Regions from separate parts of the Paenibacillus allorhizoplanae genome, predicted to be linked through region 3. Evidence: riboswitches for the same ligand, from Rfam matches in the RefSeq annotation. Region 3 holds a riboswitch; each other region holds the start of a gene.
What was found. Region 3 has a riboswitch for thiamine pyrophosphate ahead of L6I86_RS13845 (ECF transporter S component). Riboswitches for the same ligand answer to the same signal wherever they lie in the genome.

Region 1: it holds a riboswitch for thiamine pyrophosphate, as region 3 does, so the genes downstream of both, thiC (phosphomethylpyrimidine synthase ThiC) here and L6I86_RS13845 (ECF transporter S component) in region 3, are expected to answer to the same signal.
Region 2: it holds a riboswitch for thiamine pyrophosphate, as region 3 does, so the genes downstream of both, L6I86_RS28210 (thiamine phosphate synthase) here and L6I86_RS13845 (ECF transporter S component) in region 3, are expected to answer to the same signal.

The regions. Positions count from the first base shown of each region.
Region 1 is NZ_CAKMMW010000043.1:11,915-15,556, reverse strand. Features, by position in the region: gene bioC (malonyl-ACP O-methyltransferase BioC) at 1-69, shown strand, start outside; gene thiC (phosphomethylpyrimidine synthase ThiC) at 106-1,881, opposite strand; TPP riboswitch at 1,974-2,083, opposite strand; gene L6I86_RS34345 (alpha-amylase family protein) at 2,261-3,642, opposite strand, start outside.
Region 2 is NZ_CAKMMW010000024.1:9,915-13,556, forward strand. Features, by position in the region: gene hflC (protease modulator HflC) at 46-918, opposite strand; gene hflK (FtsH protease activity modulator HflK) at 915-1,922, opposite strand; TPP riboswitch at 2,105-2,203, shown strand; gene L6I86_RS28210 (thiamine phosphate synthase) at 2,347-2,952, shown strand; gene thiO (glycine oxidase ThiO) at 2,968-3,642, shown strand, end outside.
Region 3 is NZ_CAKMMW010000007.1:54,711-58,352, reverse strand. Features, by position in the region: gene L6I86_RS13850 (ABC transporter ATP-binding protein) at 1-1,056, opposite strand, end outside; gene L6I86_RS13845 (ECF transporter S component) at 1,061-1,657, opposite strand; TPP riboswitch at 1,798-1,907, opposite strand; gene L6I86_RS13840 (methyl-accepting chemotaxis protein) at 1,980-3,425, opposite strand; gene L6I86_RS13835 (DUF3105 domain-containing protein) at 3,626-3,642, shown strand, end outside.

The sequences.
Region 1 (3,642 bases), on a different contig from region 3:
TTTGGGATACAGGAAGGTGTCATTGCTAGTTACGATCTTCTTATCATTCAAGCGTCAGCTGAAGGTTAGACAAGGAAAAGGGTTGCCGCAGCAACCCTTTTTTGTTTACGTATATAGGGCGTGGCCCGCTTTTTTAAACTCCTCCGACTTTTCACTCATCCCTTTTTCAATGGCTTGAGCTTCCTCAAGACCTTGTTGTTTGGCGAAGTCTCGGATATCTTGGGAAATTCGCATGGAGCAGAATTTAGGACCGCACATCGAACAAAAATGAGCGACCTTGGCACCTTCTGCAGGAAGTGTCTCATCATGGTACTCTATGGCTCTTTCCGGATCCAAGGATAAGTTGAATTGATCATGCCAACGGAATTCAAAACGTGCCTTGGATAATGCATTATCGCGATCCATGGCGCCTTTGTGCCCTTTGGCTAAATCAGCAGCATGAGCAGCAATTTTATAAGTGATAACCCCTTCACGTACATCGTTTTTATTGGGCAAGCCCAAATGCTCTTTTGGCGTTACATAACAGAGCATGGCAGTGCCAAACCAGCCAATCATCGCTGCTCCAATGGCAGAAGTGATATGGTCATAACCTGGCGCAATATCCGTAGTTAACGGTCCTAAGGTGTAAAATGGAGCTTCGTCACAGATTTCAAGTTGTTTATCCATATTTTCTTTGATTAAATGCATGGGTACGTGACCAGGACCTTCTACCATGACTTGTACGTCATGCTTCCAAGCGATTTTGGTGAGTTCACCTAATGTTTCTAGTTCTGCAAACTGGGCTTCATCATTCGCATCTGCAATGGATCCTGGGCGTAAACCGTCCCCTAATGAGAAGGATACATCATAGGTTTTCATGATTTCACAAATCTCTTCAAAATGAGTATACAGAAAATTTTCCTGATGGTGGGCAAGACACCATGCTGCCATAATGGATCCACCTCGCGAAACAATACCTGTCACTCGTTTGGCCGTAAGTGGAACATAACGCAGCAGAACACCAGCATGAATTGTAAAGTAATCGACACCTTGCTCAGCTTGTTCAATAAGCGTGTCACGGTACACTTCCCACGTCAAATCTTCCGCTTTTCCATTCACTTTCTCTAGTGCTTGATAAATAGGCACGGTACCAATGGGAACCGGGGAATTACGAATAATCCATTCCCGGGTGGTATGAATGTTTTTACCCGTTGAGAGATCCATAATATTATCTGCACCCCAGCGAGTAGCCCATCTCATTTTTTCCACTTCTTCTTCAATGGAAGACGAAACAGCTGAATTCCCAATATTCGCATTGATCTTAACGAGAAAGTTTCGTCCAATTATCATAGGCTCACTTTCAGGGTGATTAATATTTGCAGGGATAATCGCTCTGCCACGAGCGACCTCGTCTTTCACAAATTCCGGAGATACATTTTCGCGAATCGCGATATATTCCATTTCGGACGTGATGATACCTTGCCGTGCATAATGCATCTGGGTTACATTACGACCTGTCTTCGCTCTCATTGGGTGACGATGTAAGCCTGGAAAAACTTCAGTAACGTTCTCTTCCTTGGTATATCCGTTATCTTCCGGTTTTATCGTTCTTCCTTCATAAATTTCAACATCGCCGCGTTCTATAATCCAATTCAAACGATTAGGAGCAATACCTGTACGAATATCGGTTTGGATTTCCTCATCTGTATAAGCACCACTCGTGTCGTATACACGAACAGGGGCGTTTTCCTGCTCTCCGTAAGCCCCAGTAGTAGGACTCAATTTGATTTCACGCATGGGGACCCTGATGTCCTTTCGTGAGCCCTCGACATAAACTTTTTTGCTTCCCGGAAAAGCGGATGTTGATGTTGTGACCTTTTCATTACTAGTTTCCATTGACATTTTCCATGCCTCCTATAGTTGATTATGATCAAGCGGAGGGTTCATGCTGCGAAAAAAAGACCGCATCTATAAATAGAGGCGGTCTCTTAGTATACAAAGAGATCTTGTGTTCCTCCGCTGGCATTATCCAGATCAGGTTTAACGGTCGATAGTTATAACTATCCTCTCAGCCTGGTCTCACCAAGCTCCCGTGATTATGCACTTAGGTATTTAATCTACACTTTAATTCAAAATATTGCAATAGCTCGGCAAAATCTAATTCATACTGGCCATTCATCGACGACATCCCGCTGCTCTCCCCCCGCTAAAAACCAAAAGCCCCCAAATGAGAATTCCATCTCATTCAGAGGCTTCTTCAATTAGCCTACCCGCTATTCGTCTACTGCTTCAACTCAACCTGCACCTGCTCAGGTCGATACACTGCCAACAACTCGCCGACAGAATTCACAGCGAACATCACCGTACGTTCGGCTTCCAGTTCGAACGCATAGCTCAGGCCCGTTGCCGGATCCGTCACTTCGATCTGCGCGTCCACGCTGAACTCCGAGACGAAGATGAACAACGAACCGCTATCAAAGCTGAGCTTCCGCCCATACACGCCCGGCAACTGCCCGCCTTTTACCCACGTTAGTTCCGCATCCACACCAGCTGACTTCATCGCATACGCGTACAGCTTCTCGAGTACATCATCGCGCTCACCAAGCTCCACTGGGAGTGGACACCATATGAGCTGCCCTTTGCCCAGCTCGTAGCTGCGAACGACGCCATGCTGGGAATTCCATTTGCCATCATCGGAAAGTGGCACTTCTTTATTCAACTGAGCGATTCGTGCACCACCGAAGGACACAGGAACCATCTCGCCATCCAACACCATCGCCTCTTCGCGGACAATGTTACCCAGCACTGTTTCACCTACAATATCCGTCAACCGAGCGACAGGTGCCCAGTACTCATTCAAACCAAGCGGCCCTGTAAACAGCAGCGTTCCGCCATTCTCACGTATATGCGTCGTCAACTTCGTAAGCGCGGCATCACTAAAGTTATGCGCACTTGGCACGATAATTAACTTCGGTTGATCCGACGTCAATGCCTCGAGATGATACTCGCTCAACCCGCGGAACGGTACGTTCATCCCATAAGCTAAAGTGCGAGTCAGTTTCGCTGTTGCATCACCGGCTACTTTGCGCGTGGAAAAGTCATTCGAATACGGGAATACAGCCACGACGTCCTCTAATTTGCGGCCCACGAAGAGATCACGAATCTCTCCCATGAATGCCCCGAAATCGTAGGAAACATCCGCCTCTGGCTTCTCTGTCCCATCTGCCCGAAGCGCCCCAATATGCGACTCATTGATGTTGTTCATATAGAAGTTGATATTCCAAATCCACTGAACAGCACCCGCTCCACCTGTCGAGAAGGCATAGGCGTATTTCCGCTCTAGAATATTACGCAGCTCATACTCCGAACGCTTCGCACGCCCATCTGCCGTCTCTACATACATAATACCCGTTTCTTGAATCAAACTCGGCTTCGTCGGCGCCTTGGAGAAAATGCCATCCCACACCAACTGATCCATCAACCACCACGTATGCACCGTCGTATAATCCACAGCTTCTGCATAAAAGAATGGCGATGGCCGCTGCGCGCCCAATCCCTCATCCTGTCCTACAGTCGCCAACTGTGCAGGGTTGATACTACGAATTGTCGCGATCAATTCCTTCGCCCAGCGATTGTGCATGTCCATGGTGAAAAGGGTGTAGT
Region 2 (3,642 bases), on a different contig from region 3:
CCTCAGATGTGCATGCTTTTGTTACACTTACTTGGGGATCTACTATTATTTGCCAAGTAAAATTTTCGTATACGGAGAATCGATAGGCAGCATGATGACCGGCTCCCCTTTAAATGACACCAAGTAACTATCCAATGTACGGTAGAAATTGTAGAAGGCAGGATCCTGGCCGTAAGCGGAGTTGTAGATTTTAGCCGCTTCTTGCTCGCCTTCAGCCACAATTTTCTTCGCATCCGCTTGAGCTTGCGCGATCAACTCACTTGCCTGTCTGTCGGCTTTGGAGGTGATTTTCTTGGACTCTTCATCGCCCTCGGACAAGTACTTTGCGGCAATAGACTGGCGGTCAGAGATCATCCGTTTATACACGCTTTGCTTGTTGGAATCAGGCAGATCCGTGCGCTTGATGCGCACATCGACGATCTGGATACCATAGTTATCGCGCTCCATTAACTCGGAAACTTCCTTCGTAATCTCATCGTTCAAGTTACCACGTTGCGTGTTTTCACTAATGATATCGCTGTAATTGATCTCCGATAGCTTCCGTCTAACGGTGTTATATACTGCGGCATCAATACGCTCTTCTCCGCCAGTGATCGATTGAATCGTGCGCAAGAATTGCTGAGCATCATCAATCCGCCATACCGTATAGTTATCAACTTCGATCGGCTTCTTATCTTTGGTCAAAATGGAAGTAGGTTTGCTGTCATACACCATCTGATATTTAGGAAGCGTGCGAACCGATTCAATGAATGGGATTTTAAAATGAATGCCAGGTTCTGTTTGGATACGAACAGCTTCTCCGAATTTGAGAACGACGCGGTATTGGCCTTCTTTGACAATAAAGATGGAAATCAAGAAGAAAATGACGAGAACGACACCAAGGATGGATCTCAAAATCCATTTGCTTTGTAAGGTCATTTCGCAGTCCCTCCAGTCGTGCCGGCCGCAGCAGCAGGTGTGCGCAACAGCTCATTAATTGGTAAATATTTGACCGTTTCGCCAGTGCTGTCGCTGATGAAAATTTTGGCGTTTGGCAATATTTTCTCTAACGTCTCGATGATGAGCCTGCTCTCTGTAACTGATTTATTATTGGCATACTCCGCATACAGGGCATTAAACTTCGCCACATCTCCCTGCGCATTCAAAATCCGTGATTTCTTCTGTGCTTCGGCATTCTCAAGCAATGCTTGAGCGTTACCGCGCTCCCTAGGAAGGATATCATTTTCGTATTTCGTCGCCACGTTAATCTTCGTGTTTTTCTCTTCGCGTGCGTTGGTTACATCTTTAAACGCATTCTGCACATCGCCAGCTGGCGGCTCGATATCTTGGAATTTCAAATCGACAATATGAATACCCGTTTGATACTTCGTCTGCATCTCAATCAATCGTTCTTTGACCTTGCCTTGGACCTCGGTTTTTCCTTCGGTAATGGCAAAGTCTAGCGCAGTAGCGCCGATAACGGAACGAATCGCTGCGCTTGTGGAGTTACGTAGGAACAGTTCGGCATTATCAATATTGTACAAGTAGTTACGCATGTCACTGATATTCCATTCCACCACGGCATCAGCGGATAAAATATTTTCATCCCCCGTAATCATCATCGCTTCTTCTTCTACGGGAGTGATTTTGCCACCCACTTCACGGAAGCCGATTTGGATACGTTGTGTCTTTTTGGCAGGTAATACAATCACCTGTTGAATAGGGAAAGGGAGTTTAAAGTGAAGCCCAGCTTCCTTCTCTGTTGTATATTTGCCTAATGTTAAAATAGCCGCCTTCTCATGCTCCTGTACCGTGTAGAAGGTGGACGATCCAAAAATAAGGGCGAGAACAATAACAAGGCCGATAACAATTTTGGTCATCAAGCCTGGCGGGAGGGAAGAGGGTCTTCGTCGATCGGGTTCTGGCAGTACAAATGGTTCCATGGCAAACACCCCTTAATATAAGTTTTACTGATACTCTATACGGGAAGTTTTGGAAATGGTTTCAATAGAGAGACGTAATTCTCAGCGTGCTGAGAATGGCTAGGTCAACTGCAAGTTGAAACGGAAAATTGTTATTTCCAAGAGTTGGCTGTCATGCTATGATGTTTAGTAATTGCATACGAATGAATCCCTAGGGGCGCCGAGAGGCTGAGACAGTGTAGACTGAACCCTTTGAACCTGATCTGGTTTATGCCAGCGGAGGAAAGTGGAACGAGTTTTGGAGCCGATTTTATATCTGTTTATGATGAGGCAGCCTACAACCACTTTCCTGAGGAAAGTGGTTTTTTTGTGTTTACGAGCAAAGTCAGGATGAAGGGCGCTGGTGAAAGAGAAGCGATGTTGCGTGAAAGGAGTCGAGCCTTGCGTGTCACAGAAAGAACTGCATGTTATATCGGGCGGGAAGCATACATGGTCCGAGATCGCAAAGATTGCGGCGCAGATCCACCCATATGTCACAGCGATTCATATTCGCGAGAAAACGAAGTCCTTGGATGAAGTGTTTATCGGTGTTCAGTACTTGTTGGAGCAAGGGATTCCAGCCAAAAGCCTGTACGTCAACGGTCTTCCCTCTATCGCTCTAGCCTTGCAAACAGGGGGGCTTCAACTTCCAGGTACAACGCCGTCTCTTGTTATTCAGGATGAGTTTTGCCGCGGGATACAGCGCATCGGAGTCTCTGTGCACCATGCAGATGAGGCAAAATGGCGTGAAAAAGAAGGGGCCGATTATGTTATGTTCGGTCATATTTTTGCGACAAACTCTAAGCAAGGCGTGCCGCCTAGGGGCTTGGAGCAGTTAAAACAACTAGTTAATCACGTTAATATTCCTGTGATTGCGATAGGCGGGATGACACCTGCGAGGGTAAAGTCCGTTCTGGATACAGGAGCATCTGGCATCGCAGTAATGAGCGGAATATGGGATGCAGCGGATCCCCTTGGAGCCGTTCTGGCCTATCATGATGAGCTTCAATAAATAGAGGTGAGCGAAATGTCAGCATCAAGATCAGATGTCATCATCGTTGGCGGCGGTGTTATCGGTACATCCATCGCGTATTACTTGGCTAAAAGAGGGCAATCCGTCACGCTGTTGGAGCGCAGCCAGCTAGGCACCGAAGCCTCGGCTGCGGCCGCAGGCATGCTCGGTGCGCAGTCCGAGATGGAAGACACGGGCGCCCTGTTCCAGTGGGCGCGCCAAAGCCGTGCCATGTTCCCCGAGCTGAGCGGGGAACTTCGAGAACTCACGGGCATCGACATCGGTCTCGTCCGTGAGGGGCTGCTGAACGTCGCGCTCAGCGACGATCAAGAGCAGGAGCTGCGCGCGCGGGAGAAGCTCCAGCGCGCCGCGGGCGAGAAGGCTCAGTGGCTCAGCGCCGCTGAAGCCACGGCTATAGAGCCCGCGCTGAGCGCAGCGACGCGCGGAGCCCTGTACCTGCCCGAAGATGGGCAGGTTGATGCTCCGCTGTTGGCGGCGGCATTCGCGCAGGCGGCGCAAGTGCTTGGGGCGAAGGTGCAATCGTTCGCCCAGGTGCAAGGGCTGCTGACCGCGCAGGAGCGCGTCATCGGCGTGCTGACGGCCGCCGGTCCGCTCTACAGCGACCACGTGGTCGTCGCCGCAGGCACGTGGAGCGGTCAGCTGCTTGGGAGCATCGGCATCGACTTGCCG
Region 3 (3,642 bases):
CTCCGGGTTCTGGAACACAAAGCCGACTCGCTCCGCAAGGTGCTCGACTTTGTTGCCCTTCACGCCCGCGATCAGACAGCTTCCGCGGGTTTGGATGAGCCGCATGATCGCGAGGAGGAGCGAGCTTTTGCCTGCACCGTTGGCACCGACAACGGCGATCCAATCACCTGGATAGACGCTAAAGTTATCCACAGAGGTCCTGATCTGCCCGCCGCGAACACCGACGAAATCATGGAAGGCCATAACGGGTACTAGCGGCCCCACATTGATGGACTGCATGTTCCCTTGGCCCTCTCCCTTCACATTCGCCTGCGGATTCTCCTTGGCGTAATCCTCCCACACCTCGGGATACCAGATACCGTATTCCCTCATTTGCTCTTTATAAGCTTCAAACATGGCAAGCGGCGGCCCATCAGCCAACACCTTACCTTCCGGTGTCAGAATGATCAATCGATCGAGCAAATCTAGCATGCCGCTAATTTTGTGCTCGACGATAAGGAGAGTTTTGTCCCCGCTGATTGCTCGAATCGTGTCCCATACCTGCTTCGTGCCCTCATCATCCAACAGCGCCGTGGGCTCATCGAGAAAGAGCACCTCTGGCTCAAGCGCCAGCACACTTGCAATCGCTAGCCGCTGCTTCATCCCTTGGGACAGCGTACTAATTAACGTATGCGCATCAGGCACATGTAACCCGACCAATTCCAAGTAATACAGTATGCGCGCAGGCATATCTTCCCGCGGCACTTCCTGATTTTCCAACACGAACGCGATCTCTTCGTCGATATAAGGCATACAGAATTGTGTATCCGGATCTTGAAACACATACCCCCACCGGCTAGGCCTTCGAATCTCATCTGCTTTGAGCGGAAGCTCAATCATATCCGGGACAATTCCACTCAGTACCTGAAGCAGGGTCGATTTGCCACAGCCGCTAGGTCCCAACAGCAGTACCTTCTCACCCCGCTCGATGGAAAAGGAAACCCCCTGAAAAATCAGGGGGGCGTCATCGCCGGGATATTTTAACCGCAGATTTGTAACGCTCATTCCTTCGCTCATCTCGTTACCCCAATACGTCGTAATCTTTTTCGGAAACAGGACGAATCAGATTCAGTACACCCGTGCGGGATAAGGCACCTGTCAAATAATAGGCGAACACACCCGCAATCAAAGCACTGCCCAGTAATCTTAAACCAATGAATAATAGATAATTCCAGAATGCCAGCTGATCGATATAGCCATAGTACGTATCCACAAAGATGGACATGATGGCGGAAGCGAAGGCAGCAAGTATTGTTACTCCCACATTGGTGCGACGATAGCGGAAAGCCGCGAACACCAGCTCAGCACCAAGCCCTTGCAATAATCCAAAGACGAGCGTCGATACGCCCCAATGGCCGCCATACAAGGCCTCAATCGTTGCAGCCGCGACCTCAGCTAACAGGGCAACACCTGGTTTGCGGATCACAAGAAACGCGAAAGTTGCCGCCATGAACCACATACCATAACTCAGCTGCTCGGCATGTAAGCCTAGCGGCTTCATGAGATCATAAATCGGTCCCCAAATCCGATAAATCACACCAAACACGGCTGAAATGACAATGGTGATCAAAATATCTGTCAGCTTCAACCCTTTTTTGCTTGCTTCCTTTTGCGCCATCTTCTTCTCGACTCCTTTTTCCTAATTCATATTTGTCAATGAGATAGGCGAACACGCCAACCTTGGATACATGGTCTCTTTTGCCCCTTAAGAACAAAAAAAGCCTACCAGAATACCGGCAGGCTTGAACATTTGTGCATAAAAAAAGCACATCAGGTCTCTACGCTGGCATTATCCAGATCAGATTAACGGTCAGTGGCATAGGGCCACTATCTCAGCCTGACTTCATCAAGCACCCGTGTTGCTATTCATTTGGCTTAACTGTAGCGGATTAGCCGCTCTTTGGCAATCCTTTTTTTCCCAAAAAGTCTGCGTTGGACGTTTATTTCTCGATCAGATGCTTCAGATCCTGTGTCAATCCGTTTAATTGACGGATGCTGTCTACGATATTCTGCACCCGATGCTGCTGCACTTCCGCGCTAGCCAGCACTTCTTGAACGGATGCTGCAGACTCCTCGGTAATCGCTGCAACGGAAGTCATCTCTTCCGCTACCCGCTGCGATGAGATCTGCAATTGTTGATTCATGCGTTGCAAGTGCGACGCCTGCTCCATCACTTCCGCTGTATTCGTGTTGATAACCTCGAACAATTGATTCACGCTATCTGTCGATTTCTTACCGGATTCTACGGCAGTAATGCCAATGGCAACCTTCTCTACGGCCGTCACAACTTTGGCCTGAATGGAACCGAGAATTTCCGAAATATCCGTCGATGCGATGTGTGCATTCTGCGCCAACTTCCGAATTTCGTTTGCTACAACGGAGAAGCCTTTCCCGTGCTCACCTGCACGAGCAGCCTCGATCGAAGCATTCAGCGACAATAGATTCGTCTGGTTCGCAATATCTGCGATCGTGGAAACGATATTCCCGATCTTCACGTTTTCTTCATTCACTTCATTCATGATGTCGGAGGTCTCAGTGACGATGACGGTGATATCATTGATTTTGAGCGACAAATCTTCCATCTGGGTCTTGCCTTCGTTCGTCATTCTCGCTGTATCCCGTGATCTGCTGCTCATCGTATTCGATGCCGCAGTGGTCTGCTCCACAGTCTCATTCACATTCTGAATAGCGGATGTAATATCGTTAATGCTGGACGCTTGTGATTCAATACCAATCGTAATCTCCTGAAAAGCAGCAACGACTTCCTCCGTAATTCTACCTGTTACTGCAGCATTCTCTTGCAGATTTCCACTAGATGTACCCAGTACCTCTGTCGTATTACGAATACCTAACAGCACTTCATCCGTTTTGATCTTTGCGATCTCCGATTGCTTCGCACTTCTGGCAACATTCGTTAACATTCTCCTACCAATCTGACTTTGACCGATGAGTGTCATGATCGTAAGCAGATAAAAAGCATTAACCCCAATCGGATCCACATGTGGCGTTAGCGTCGTTATGTAAACATTCATATTAATCAGCCCTAGCACACCATTGAGCACGAGCGGCTTGTAGTCCATGTATAAAGAAATGAGCGCTAAGCTTAAGTACAAAATAAATAAACCAAACAAAGAGGCACTATGTGACATGAAAAAATAAGAAATCGCACTAAGCCCAACCGCAATTACATACTTCGTATACGGAATAGCAATCTTCTTCCAAGTTAAAATCGTGCATACAATGGCAATCGGTACGCCGACCGAAGAAAGGGTTATCATCATAGATGCAGATGTATACGCAGCCGCGACTCCAAGTGCAAGACACGCCCATAAAAGCTTAACCATTAAGCTATTCCTTCTGTTTAATTCGAGCAGTTGATCCGTCATCGTGACTCCCCCTAAATAACTTTCTACATAATCAGACATTTCTTTACAGCATTCAACAAGTAGCGCGCCAAACCCTCTATTTTCCATGCCAAAATCAGGATAACATTAGAAGTTGACTTCCACCCCTTAGAAAAACTACAATTTGTAGTGTCCTCATTATTTTTCAACAAAGGAACTTATTCAGGGTGGATGATTCCACGATGCAGAAAGGGATTGA